Regions from separate parts of the Faecalimicrobium sp. JNUCC 81 genome, predicted to be linked through region 2. Evidence: riboswitches for the same ligand, from Rfam matches in the RefSeq annotation. Region 2 holds a riboswitch; each other region holds the start of a gene.
The links. Region 2 has a riboswitch for cobalamin ahead of JNUCC81_RS12645 (ATP:cob(I)alamin adenosyltransferase). Riboswitches for the same ligand answer to the same signal wherever they lie in the genome.

Region 1: it holds a riboswitch for cobalamin, as region 2 does, so the genes downstream of both, JNUCC81_RS15655 (ABC transporter substrate-binding protein) here and JNUCC81_RS12645 (ATP:cob(I)alamin adenosyltransferase) in region 2, are expected to answer to the same signal.
Region 3: it holds a riboswitch for cobalamin, as region 2 does, so the genes downstream of both, JNUCC81_RS01700 (energy-coupling factor ABC transporter permease) here and JNUCC81_RS12645 (ATP:cob(I)alamin adenosyltransferase) in region 2, are expected to answer to the same signal.

The regions. Positions count from the first base shown of each region.
Region 1 is NZ_CM132203.1:3,156,800-3,161,492, reverse strand. Features, by position in the region: gene JNUCC81_RS15665 (hemoblobin-interacting domain-containing protein) at 1-789, shown strand, start outside; gene JNUCC81_RS15660 (FAD:protein FMN transferase) at 874-1,908, shown strand; cobalamin riboswitch at 2,020-2,201, shown strand; gene JNUCC81_RS15655 (ABC transporter substrate-binding protein) at 2,339-3,364, shown strand; gene JNUCC81_RS15650 (FecCD family ABC transporter permease) at 3,375-4,466, shown strand; gene JNUCC81_RS15645 (ABC transporter ATP-binding protein) at 4,466-4,693, shown strand, end outside.
Region 2 is NZ_CM132203.1:2,520,055-2,524,747, reverse strand. Features, by position in the region: gene JNUCC81_RS12655 (hypothetical protein) at 252-833, shown strand; gene JNUCC81_RS12650 (sigma-70 family RNA polymerase sigma factor) at 1,199-2,083, shown strand; cobalamin riboswitch at 2,291-2,460, shown strand; gene JNUCC81_RS12645 (ATP:cob(I)alamin adenosyltransferase) at 2,553-3,062, shown strand; gene JNUCC81_RS12640 (ABC transporter substrate-binding protein) at 3,090-3,998, shown strand; gene JNUCC81_RS12635 (FecCD family ABC transporter permease) at 3,988-4,693, shown strand, end outside.
Region 3 is NZ_CM132203.1:321,607-326,299, reverse strand. Features, by position in the region: gene JNUCC81_RS01715 (energy-coupling factor ABC transporter ATP-binding protein) at 1-704, opposite strand, end outside; gene cbiQ (cobalt ECF transporter T component CbiQ) at 691-1,395, opposite strand; gene JNUCC81_RS01705 (energy-coupling factor ABC transporter substrate-binding protein) at 1,398-1,685, opposite strand; gene JNUCC81_RS01700 (energy-coupling factor ABC transporter permease) at 1,654-2,397, opposite strand; cobalamin riboswitch at 2,598-2,779, opposite strand; gene JNUCC81_RS01695 (nitric oxide reductase activation-like protein) at 2,975-4,693, opposite strand, start outside.

The DNA.
Region 1 (4,693 bases), 640 kb from region 2:
GAATCTAAGCCAGAAATTACCGTAGATACAAAAAAAATACCTGCTCCAGAAATAATATTTGAAAAAGATATGTTTAGAAAAAATATAATTAAATCTAATGATAAAGATTATTTAAATAGTATTGATAGCATAAAAATTAATGGAAAAAGCTTAACAAAAGCATCAAATTCATACAGCAGTGATGGTTGGATTTTAGACAAAGATAAAATTATAATATTTAATGAATTAATAGGAGGAAGTGAAATAACTCTAGAATCAAGTTTATATGCAGATAACTCATATAAGGTGCCTAAAAAATCAGTAGAAAATATAAAGTTATCTAAAAAGAATAATGGTAATTCTGTATTTTCACATTCAGACTATAATTGGACTGAAAATGTAGAAGTAAGTATAAATGGAAAAATATTAAAAAATAATGAAGAAGTTAGAGCTGATTATGGTCAAGTTACGGTATTAGTTCCATTATCTATAAATGATAATATACTTATAAAATCAGAAGGATATAATGACTATATATACAATGTTCAGTTAGTTGATAATAAAGTAAAATCTAATAAAAATACGTTCACAGGTAGTTATACATTTACTTCATCTAATAATGGGTGGAGTGAATCTATAACTAGTGTACAAATAAATGGGGAAGAAATTGAAAAAACATCAGAGATAAACCCGACTAAAGGATATAAGTTTAACTACTCTGGAGGAATAGATTTATATAATCAGCTAAATTCCGGTGATATAGTAACAATAAAATCAGATGGATACACTGACTATACTTATACATTTTAAAATTAAGTATAATATATAAATATAATAGTAATAGTAATACGAAACCACATAGTTTCGTATTACTATTGATTATGAGAGGGAAGCATGAAAAAAATATATTTAATAGTTATATTATTGTTAGGAGTATTATCTATAGGATGTGAGAAAAAAGAATATAGTAGCTATGATATGGATGTATTCGCTATGGGATCTTATATAAAAATTAGCATATATTCACAAGAAAAAGTAGATGATAAAGTTTTTGAAAGAATGGAAAATGCTATAAGAGATGTAGATCATAAAATGTCTATCAATGACAAAAACGTAGAAAGTGAAGTCGACAAGATAAATGAGAAAGCTGGAACTGAATTTGTAAACGTTAGTAAAGAAACTTTTGAATTAATTGAGCGAGGCATAAAGTATAGTAAAGAAACTAATGAAAATTTAGATATAGCAATAGGTCCTGTAGTTAAATTATGGAATATTGGATTTGAAGATGCTAGCTTGCCAGATGATTTAGATATAAAAAATGCTTTGAGTTTAGTTGATATAGATAAAATATCATTAAATAAAAAAGAAAGCTCTATTATGCTAAAACAAAAAGGTATGATGATTGATTTAGGGGCAATAGCAAAAGGATATGTAGGAGAGAAATTAAAAAGTATTATTTTAGATAGTGGATATAAACATGCAGTTTTAAATATAGGTGGAAACATATTATGTATAGGAGAAAAAGTTGATTCTAGCCCATACAAGGTAGGAATAAGAGATGGAAAAAAATCTAAAAATGATGTCATAGGAGCATTAGATGTAGCAAATAAATCAGTAGTAACATCAGGAATATATGAACGAAATTTTGTAAATAATGGGAAACTATATCACCATATATTAGATAGAAAGACAGGATACCCTGTAGAAAATAATTTACAAAGTGTTTCTATTATATCGGATGATTCTACATATTGTGATGCATTATCGACAGCGATATTCTCTATGGGGCTTGATAAAGGTTTAGAATATGTAAATGATAAGAGTGACGTAGAAGCTATTTTTGTGACAAAGGATAATAAGGTTTATCTTACAAGTGGTATAAAAGGAAAGTTTAAATTAACTTCAGAAGAATATAATTTACAACCGTAAAAAATCTGACAATGTTTTCAATAAAAATACAATAATTAATTAAAATACCCAATAATATAGAAAAAAAACATAAATTCTATTATAATTATATATAAAGTAATAAAATTATTACTATATATGGATAATATTGGTTTTAGTGTGAATTAAAAAGGAAGATGGATGAGATTTCCACACAGTGCCGCTACTGTAATTAAGGAGTGCTAACTTACTATGTCACTGAATTTATAATTTGGGAAGGCTAGTTAGTGCGATGATTTATAAGTCAGGAGACTTGCCAGTATTAAAATATCGATACTCTTCGGTACAAAGAGAGATATAAGACATAAATAAATATCAATAAAGTGTCATTACTGAGAGTGTCCTTATATTATATCTATAGACAGTTATAATTTTTTACAAATTATAATTTAGATACAAAATGGAGGATGACATGAAAAAAATTAAGCAAATGATGGTATTTTTATTAAGCTTCATATTTATAATTGGAGCTGTTGGATGTAGCCCAACAAATGAAAAAAAGGATGAAGGTAAAAGCAACTCAAAGGTGGAAGAATCAGCAAATAAAGATTCTCACTACCCAGTAACTATTACAACTTATAATTATAAAAAAGAGCCAGTTGAAATAACTTTTAATAAGGCTCCTGAAAAAGTTGTAGCTATATATCAAAATTCAATTGAAACAATGTTAGCATTAGGATTAGAAGATAAAATAGTTGCAGCAGCAGGTCTTGACCATGATGTAAAAGATGAATATAAAGAAGCATTTAAAAAAGTGAAATATTTAGAAGAATTTACACCATCAAAAGAAAGTATAATAATGGAAAAACCAGATTTTATATTAAGTTGGTATTCATTATTTGATGAAAAAAGACTAGGTGAAGTAGATTATTGGCACAAGAACAATATAAATACATATATGTCTTTAAATAGTGGTGTAAAAGATGAAAAAACAATAGAAAATGAAATAACAGATATATTAAATTTAGGAAAAATATTTAATGTTGAAGATAAAGCTCAAGAGCTGGTAAATAAAATAAATAAAAAGGTTGAGGAAGTATCTAAATCTGTAGAAGGTAAAGAAAAACAAAGCACTTTAATTGTTGAGTTTGGTAAAGATCAAATGATTACTTATGGAGCGAATTCATTAGGTGGAGATATGATAAAAACATTAGGAGCAAATTTATTAAATCCTCAAGGGAAAGCAATTAATGAAGAAGATTTAATAAACTTAAATCCAGATTCTATATTTGTTGTATACATGGATAGATCAGATGAAAAGGTTCCTAAGCAAGAAGTAAATAAGATATTAGAAAATAAGGCGTTAAAAAGCTTAAATGCAGTTAAAAATAAAAGAGTTTATGCGATACCTTTAGGAGATATGTACTCTAGTGGTATAAGAACTATTGATGGTATAAATACTTTTGCAAAAGGATTATATCCAGACTTAAAAAACTAGGAGAGTCATAATGGAAAAAGAAATTTATATTAAAGATGGAAACTCTAATATATTTAAAGGAACACCTATTTATATAGGTGTTTCTATATTTTTATTAATACTATTATTTTTATCAGTAGGCCTTGCAGTTACACTTGGTTCTGTTGATATAAGCATAAAAGAAGTATATGATATTATTTTTTATAAACTATTTAATATTGGACAATCAGAAATCCTAGGTAATGGAGCTATTCATGATGTTGTGTGGCTTATAAGGCTTCCAAGAATTGTATTAGCAATATGTGTAGGTATGGGATTATCAGTAGTGGGAATAGTAATGCAAGCTATTGTAAAAAATCCACTAGCAGATCCTTATATATTAGGGGTATCATCAGGAGCATCATTAGGAGCTACAATAGCTGTCATGTTTGGAGTTGGTTCAATATTAGGAAGTAATGCAATTGGAGTTTCTGGTTTTATTGGAGCATTTATAGCATCTATACTAGTTCTTGTTATATCAAATATTGGAGGAAGAGCAAATTCTATAAAACTTCTATTAGCAGGAACAGCAATAAGTTCAGTTTGTAGTGCATTTTCGAGCTTTATAGTATATATAGTGGATGATGCAAGTAAAATAAAAACTATAACATTTTGGCTTATGGGAAGTTTGGCAGGAGCTAAATGGGAAGAGTTAATTTTTATACTACCTATAATAATAATTGGAACTATATTTTTTATAACTCAATACAGAACATTAAACTTAATGTTATTAGGAGATGAAGTTTCTATTACTTTAGGAACTGATTTGCATAAGTATAGACATATGTATCTGATAATAACATCATTGATGATAGGAGTTTTAGTGTATGCATCTGGTATGATAGGATTTGTAGGCCTTGTCATACCTCATATAGTAAGAATGATATTTGGAACAGACCACAAGAAGATAATACCTATAGCTGCAATATTAGGAGCAATATTTTTAATATGGGCAGATGTATTATCTAGAATAATAATAAAAGGAACTGAAATCCCAATAGGTATATTAACTTCTATAATAGGAGCTCCATGTTTTATTTGGTTAATGATAAGAAATGCTTACGGATTTGGAGGGAAAAATTAATGCATATAAAAACATATGGAGTTAATGCTAAAATAGGTGATATAGATATTTTAACGAATATTAATATAGATGTAGATAATAAAGAATTTGTAGGAATAATAGGGCCAAATGGAAGTGGAAAATCAACATTTTTAAAATGTATTTATAGAACATTAAAACCACATGGCGGAACTATAAAATTAGATGAAGTAAATATAGATAAGCTATCTATAAAAGATACTGCTAAA
Region 2 (4,693 bases):
GACTGTAAAGATATGCCAAAAGGTTAGAAATCATACTGAAAGTTAGTTATATACTGGGATAAAAAAGTTTGAAAATTTATTAAAAAAAGAATATTTATATGAAAATTAACATTAAATGAGGGTAAAAAGGGTATAAATAAATTATATTTGTAAATATTTTTATGAAGAGATTGAAAATTTAATAAATGTATTATACTATAATAAGGAAAAGTTTGGGTATATGACCATAAACTGAAAGGAGAACAAAAGATATGTCAAAAGAATTAGTCAAAGAAAGAGTTATAAAATATTTAATGGAGGACTTATTAGTTCCGCATGATATGATAGATACAGATGTAGCTTTATCAGAATTTGAAGAAGGTGCAGAAGGTGTACTAGATGTAGTAGTTAATGTTAAAGATAAAGAAGATTACTATGCGCCAGTTATGATAATACAATGTTTAGATGAAGATATAAGATTAGAAGGAGAAGTCGTACAAAAACAAGTAGACTTCTTAGAAGATGTAGATAATATAACTATGGCAGGAAGATTAGTTTTAACTAATGGAGATGCTATGATGTATGCTGATTGGACAGGAGAAGAATATGATACAGAAGCTTCACTTCCAACATATGATACTATGGTAGAAGAATTCTTTAAGATGGAAGAATTATCACAAGAAGGTGAGCATAATCATGACCACGGACATGATCATGAATGTTGTGGAGGACATGGACATGACCACGGACATGATCATGAATGTTGTGGAGGGCATGGACACGACCACGGACATGATCATGAATGCTGTGGAGGACATGGGCACGGTTCTGACTGTGGTTGTCATCATGAATAATATATACATATAATATACGAACTTGACTATACTTTTTAATGATGTTATTATTAAATGGTTAAAAATTCTATATAAAACCGTAAGTGTTGGGGCAAACGCTGGAAGGATTTATTAATAAGGGATTTATAACGTCGTTCGAGAAAAAAAGACTGCATATTGTGTGGTCTTTTTTTCTGTAAAAAAATAATACAAAAAAGAAGGAAATTTGAAGTCTGAAGTAGAATATTAGATAAATAAATTTATTGACATTTTAGTTAAATTGAATGGAATTTTTTTATAATACAAATCATATTATAAAAATAACTGAAGCTAAAGACACTTTACCATTTCAATTAACAAACTATATGGATAGAAGGGGTTAGATTATGGGGGCTAAAAGAGAACATACTTATGAAAACTATATTTATGGGGATTCATCAAATACATCGAATGCGATGAAAATGTACTTGAAAGAAATTGAAGAGTACAAAATGTTGTCTGCAGTAGAGGAAGTTGAATTAGCAAAAGCAATAATTAACTCTTCACCTGAAGCTAAGGAGCAGTTTATAAATGCAAACTATAGGTTAGTTGTAAGTATTGCTAAGAAATACAGAAAAGAGAGTGTAGATATGCTTGATTTAATTCAAGCAGGTAACATTGGACTTATAAAAGCTGTTGATAAATACGATTATAAAAAAGGATATAAATTTAGTACTTATGCTACATGGTGGATAAAACAAAGCATAACAAGATACATAGATGACTGTGAAAATACTATAAGAATACCTGTTCATCTTCATCAAAGAATAAACTTTGTAAAAAGAAAAAAACAAGAACTTTCAAATGTACTTCAAAGAGAACCTAGCTTAGATGAAATAGCAGAAGTATGTGACCTTGATGTTCAAAAGGTTATAGATATATTAAAGAGGGATAAAAATATAGTATCATTAGATACGCCTATAAAAGAAGACGAAGATAGTAGTTTAGTTGAATTTATACCATCAGATGCTAATTTTGCAGATGTAGTAATTCATGAAGTAGAGCAAAAGAACTTAAGGGAAAAAATAGAGGAATTATTAACAGGACTTGGTGACCAAGAACAAAAGGTACTTAGAATGAGATTTGGATTAGATGATGATACTCCAAAAACATTAGAGGAAATAGGAAAAGTATTTGGAGTAACAAGAGAACGTATAAGACAAATTGAAGCAAAAGCAATAAGAAAACTAAGACATCCAAGTAGATTAAAACAATTAAAACATTTTTATTAATTTATAAAATAAAGTAGGTGAATTTTGCCTGCTTTATTTTTGGTTTATATTTTAATTTTAGGGTAAATATGGAAAGGTACTTCTTAAAATAAATGATAGCATAAAATACATTGGAAATCATTTAAATAATAAAAATAAATAATTATATTGATAGATATTATTATTAGAAAACTTATTGCTTGTATTAAGCTAGTAGGTCTTATAAAATAATTATATAAAGTATTAGGTGTATTACTTAAAAGAGAATTGGATGAGGTTTCCAAACTACCCCAGTAACCGTGATATGGACGAAATCTTAAATGCCACTGAATTTTTCGGGAAGGCTAGATCGTAGGATGAAGTTAAGTCGGGAGAACTGCCTAATATATACTAATATCTGCTGAGGGTAAGGTGTTAGATGCAAATATAATAATAAAAACTTAATATATTTAGCATCTTACTTAATTTAAATTGAGAAAGGAGGAATAAAATGAGCAAATATTTAGCATACCCTTTCTTATATGACAAGTCTTTAGATTTAAGATGTGATTTTGAGATTTTAACAGATGAAATTTCAAGTATTATAGGTCTTTTAAGATCATTTATAACAGATGACGATATGAAAGATGAACTTAGTAAAATAAATGAATTGATGTATCATATAAATCCATCAATAAGAACAAAGACTACAGTTACACAAGAAGAATTAATATGGCTAGAAAAAAGATTTTTAGAGATTCAAGAAGAAGTAAAAGACAGATTTAATAAATTTATACTTCCACAAGGATGCACCGAAGCAGGATATTGCCATGTTATAAGAAGTAAATGTAAATCATTAGTTAGGCTATTAAGTAGATATCAGGAACAAGGAAATAAGGTAGATGATTTGTTATTTGATTTTACAAATCTTTTTTCAGGATATTTCTTTGTACTAGCACTTAAGTTTAATAAAGATAATGGTTTAGAAGAAACAGAATTTATAAGTAGAAACTATAAGTAAGAGAGTTAAAAGTTAAGGAGAGAACAAATGAAAAAAAAGTTTTTATCAATTTTAATGGTATTTATGATGTTTATTATGGTTGGATGTAGCACTGATAATAAAAAAGAAGTTACAGACAGAGAAGGAACAAAGGTAAATATACCTAAAAAAATAGACAAAATAATTTCAACAGCACCATCAAATACAGAAGTAATAGTAGACCTTGGATTAAGTGATAAATTAGTTGCAATAGATAAATATTCAAGTGATGTTAAAGGTGTTAATAAGGATTTAGCAAAAATAGATTTTTCAAGTCCAGATGCAGAAACAATAATAGGGTTAGAACCAGACATAATAATAGCATCTGGGCATAATAAGACAGGCTCAAGTGAAGATCCATTTAAAGTTATAAGTGAGTCAGGCATTCCAGTTGTTTATATACCAAGCAGTGATAGTATAGACGGAATATATAAAGATATAGAATTTATATCTGATATATTAGGAGTGCAAGATAAAGGACAAACCTTAATATCAGATATGAAATCTCAAATAGATGAAATATCAAAAATAGGAAAAACTATAAATGATAAGAAAAAGGTTTACTTTGAAATATCACCAGCTCCAAGCCTATTTACGTTTGGAAATTCAACATTTTTAAATCAAATGATAGAAATAATTGGCGCTGAAAATGTATTCAAAGATGAAAATGGATGGATATCACCAAGCGCTGAAGCTGTGATAGATAAAAATCCAGACGTAATATTAACAAATGTAGATTACATAGAAAATCCTATTGATGAAATAAAAAAACGTGATGGCTTTGAAAATATAACAGCAGTAAAAGAAAATAAGATTTACCAAATAGACAAAAATTCAGCTTCTCGTCCATCTCACAAAATAATATTAGCTTTAAATCAAATGGCTAAAGCAATTTATCCAGAGAAATATGGAAAATAAGAAAAAAGTATTACTAAGCATAATAATAGTATTTATAATTATTGGTATTGGAACTTCTATAGGAAGTTCTAATATTAATATTTTAGATACAATATCAGTAATTAGTAATAAATTATTCAATATATCATTGAGAGAAGGAATAGATCCTAAAAATGTTTCAATAGTTTGGAAGCTTAGATTACCAAGAGTACTACTAGCATTTATAGTAGGAGGCTGCCTAGCATCTAGTGGTGCAGTAGTTCAATCTATACTAAAAAACCAATTGGCATCACCTTATACACTAGGTGTATCTTCAGGTGCATCTTTAGGAGCGGGGCTTATAATAGTTAGTGGTATTTCTGTTCCGTTACTAGGAGCTTATACACTTCCTATAATAGGCTTTTTATTTGGACTTGGAACTGTTTATTCGGTAATTAAATTTTCATCAAAAATAGATAAGACAATGTCAAACAATACGATAATACTTTGTGGTATGGTACTATCTTTATTTGTAAATGCATTACTTACAACTTTAACTGCATTATTTTCTAATGATTTAAAAAGCATATCTCTTTGGCAAATGGGAAGCTTTGCCATGAAGGGATGGTCTTATGTAGGTCTGATAATGCCATTTTTTATAATAGGTATGTTTGGGGTTCTTAAATATACTAGAGAAATGGATATACTTACTTTTGGAGAAGAACAAGCAAAGTCAA
Region 3 (4,693 bases), 1.6 Mb from region 2:
CCTGCCTTAATTATATTATCTTCATTAGTAAATACATCTTCTGTAATTCCTTCTTGAGTAATTTTTCCTTTATCTAAAATATATACATAGTCACATATTTCATAAATTAAATTCATATCGTGACTTGATATAACTACCTTCACATTTCTATCTTTTAAATTTTTAATTATTTCTACTATATGCTTTGTACTTATTGGGTCTAATCCTGCTGTTGGCTCATCTAATAAAACCATTTTATTTTCCATAGCTATTACTGATGCTATTGCTACTCTCTTTTTTTGTCCATAGCTTAAAAAGTGAACTGGTTTATTTATAAAATCTATTCCATTAACGGCTATTAAAGCTCTTCTTATTTTCTCTTTTATAATTGTTTCTTCTGTACCAATATTTCTTAAAGCAAAAGCTAAATCGTCATATACTCTTGAGTAAAATATTTGTTTTTCTGGATCTTGAAACACTATGCCAACATCTTTTCTAAGATTGTATAAGCTTTTTTTATCATGCTTTAATTTTTTTCCATCCAATAAAATTTCTCCAGATGTTGGTTTTAAAATCCCCATTAAGTTCATAAATAAAGTCGATTTACCAGATCCATTTGATCCTATTATTCCTATTATATTTCCTTTTGAAAAATTCATATTAATATTTGATAGTGCTTTTGAATTTTTTTCGTAATTGTATGTTAAGTTATTAATCGTAAACATTTTCATCCCCTACTATCTGAAATTTTCCATCATACAGTTTCATATCTAGAGATATAGACATGTCTTCGTATCTTTTCATCATTCTTTTGTATAATAAATTTCCAAGAAGTCCAATCGATTTATATGATGTCTTTAAATTTATGTATCCAAATCTTAATTCCTGAGATTTTCTAATATCTGAAACTTCTTCTAAAAATATAAATATAAATCTATATGTAAGCATTGATAGCTCTATTATTGTATCTGATATATGAAGACTTTTTAATAAAAATAGTAATTGATTAAAAGGTGTTGTAAGAACAAAAAAGTATACACACATTAAGCAAGACATTGATCTAAACAACAAATATAATGATGTATTTAAAGATTGACTTGATACTCCTATATATAAATTAAAAATCTTAAAACTATATAGTAAATTTTCATGATTAAATGATATATTTATTAAATTAATTATTATTCCCATAAATAAAAAGTAAATCGGTATTTTAAGTAGCTTCAAGTAACTTTTTAAATCTATTTTAGCAATGCAAACAATAGATAAACTCATTAATATCATTATACTTGATAGTATTAATATACTATGTGTTAGCATAGAGACAATTAAAAAAATTGTCCCTATACCAACCTTTATTTTTGGATTTATATTACTTAATTTATTTGTATATGCATATTTATCAATTAAAAGCATATTTATTTTCTCCTTCTGCTACCTAAGTAGTAACCTATCACTCCTGCTCCTAATGCTGCTTGCGTTGAAAATAATAAACTTTCTATTTCTCCACTTGGTGGCTCATATAGACTATTAAACCATGGCTCATATCCTGGATTTATTTGACCTATTAGGTCTTCTGCTTCTCCATCTGCTCCACCGTATTCAGCTCCTGAGTTTAGTATTAGAGGAGTTATAATAAGCACTACTGCTAATAAAAGCAATAGCCAATTAGTTTTATTCACTGATTTCGCATTTGTATTCATCATAATCAACTCCTTTCCCTTCTTTTGCAGTTATTAAATTATACATTATAGTACTTAATATACCTTCTGCTATTGCTATTGGTATTTGAGTCATAAAGAAAACTCCTAAAAATTTAGTAGCTGATGCCATTATCCCACCTGAAGGATCAGGGAATGCTACCGCTAATTGTATAGCAGTTATTGTATATGTAGCTAAATCTCCAAGTGCAACACTTATAAATACATTAGTTCCAGTTTTTACATTTCTCTTCTTTAAGAATCTATATAATAAAAATGATACTATAGGACCTACTATTGCCATAGAAAATGCATTCGCTCCTAAAGTTGTAAGTCCACCATGAGCTAGGAGTAGTGCCTGGAATAATAGTACTATTGTACCTAATACAACCATTACACTTGGTCCAAATAATATTGCTCCTAAACCAACTCCTGTTGGGTGTGAACAGCTTCCTGTTAATGATGGTATTTTTAAAGCTGAAAGTACAAATACAAATGCTCCACATAGAGCTAAAAGTACTTTTTTCTTAGGCTCTTCTTTAATTACTTTGTTTATAGATTTTAATCCTATTAATAAAAATGGTATGAATATTACACTCCACATAATGGACCACTTCATTGGCAAAAATCCTTCCATTATGTGCATTGCATTAGAGTTAATCGGGTTTAATACGATTAAAAGAAATGCTGATGCTAATATTAGCTTTAGTTTTTTCATAATTTCCCCTTCTTTCTTTAGCTATTTACTTAATGATTCGCCATATAAATTGTTATTTTATCTGATCATATGCATTTAAGCTTATTTCACCCTAGAAGGAATTATATTTCCAATAGAAAAAAGCCTAACGGTTGAGTTAGGCTTCTTTTAACAATACTAATATTGTATACTTTCAAGAAACTTTCTCCCTCCCCGAAGAAATTACTTAAATATTATTAGGCAGGTCTCCTGGCTTAGCATCATCCTACTCCTTAGCCTTCCCATGATAATCACAGTGGCTTAAGTTTAAGTTTCGTTAGCTTTACAGTAGCGGGGGCTGCAGAGGACTTTAACCTCTTTCCCTATTAATCTTTCTTCAAGAACCTATAATATTTTATATTATTTTTTATAATTACATATTATATATTACACATATATACACTTTGTTAAATTATTGGCTAATCATTTATATAATATATTCTATATATATTTTTATATTCCTTCTTATTTTTCAAATTTTTTACAAATTTTTTATTTTTATAAGAAATTATATTTTACTTAAATTTATGCTAAATATAATTTTTATATGCTATTTTTATTAATCCCTAATAATTTTCTTTAAATACATTGATACTATATCAGAAAATCGATCTATATTTTTTGTGTATATAAAATCTTTTCCATATATTAATCTTTCTGAACCTAGTTCACTTTCCTTACCTGTAAATACCCCTAATACCAAAATTCTTTTTTGCCTAGCAATTCTTACTTCTTTTGCACTGTCTAATACTCCTACATTGCCTTTATAAGACATTTCTCCTCTTATAGTTCTTTCTCTATCCTTACCGATTTTAACGTCATTAGGTTTTCCATCACTTAGAACTATAAGTATTTTATTTTCTTCGCCTCTTTCTAATAATCCATCACATGTAGATTTTATGGCTAACCCGTCTCTATTATTACCTGCACAGAAGTACTCAAATATATTTTCACTACTATCTATTGAATCTTCATAGTCTTTAAATCGTTTTAGTATTGTATAATCCATAAAGCTAGAAAAACCCATTACCCTATTTGGTATACCAACCATAGTTAGTGCTCTTGCTATTATATATCCTTGAGTTGCAACATTAGCTTGATTCCTGCTTTGAGATCCACTAGCATCTAATAATATATCTATTACATACTTTCCTTTTTCGCTAACTATATCCTTATAAAATATTTTATTATTATTACTCCTAGATGCTCTCCATGCTCTAGAAGCATATACCGTTCCACAATCTGAATATACTCTGCTACTTTCACTCTCTTCTATTAATATTCTTGATAAGCTATCCTTTAATTTGGCTATATTTCTTCTATGAATTTTAACCTTATCTCTAAATTTACTTATATTATTTTCTTTTTGTCTTGTAGCATATTTTATCTGAGCAACATTACTACATTCACTTCTTAAAACTCCATCTGTAAAATGAATTCTACATCCCTCATGGACACCTCTACAATTTTTACTTTCTATCTTTTTTATCTCTGATTTATTTTTATATGATTTTCCATAGTAATGTTCTATTTTCTCATATATTTTATTAACCATTTCTTCATCTACATATATAACTCTATTGGCTGAGTTTGAAGATTCTTTTATATACATTTCACCTATGCTTTCAACTAATATAGAAGATGATAATTCTTGTATTTCATTTTCTATAAAATTTTTTTCATTGTTATAAAGTTCTTCATACATAAAATCTGAAAATGTATCAAAATTTATATTATCTTTAGTTTTATAATTATATTCTTTATTAATATCTTCACCTTGCAATATCTGTTCAAAATACATTAAATATACTTTATCTATGTCTTGTAAAATATCTACTATATTTTTATTTACATCTATCTCTTTAATGCTGTTCATTATTCTTCGTGTAAGCCCATCTACTACCGGATGCTTACCCATTCCTTCTAATACATTTGCATATTTAATCTTTTGTAATATATCTTCATTGTATATCTTACTAAACCCAGAGATAATATCTTTATACGCTTTACTTCTTATATCTTCTACTCCTGGCCTATCTATCATAACCTTCGATTCTACAACTTTATTTAATACAATTTGAACTAAACTCAAAATAGTAGATAAATCATATCCACCTTTAACTCTATTAATTATATATTTTTTTACTAAATCCCATTCTATGTATTTATGTCTAGCACCAGCCATTATAGCAAAATACATGGCAACTTCTTTAGAATTATAATCTTGATTTGAAATACTTACATCTTCATCATATTTGCCTGATATAGTCCAAGATAA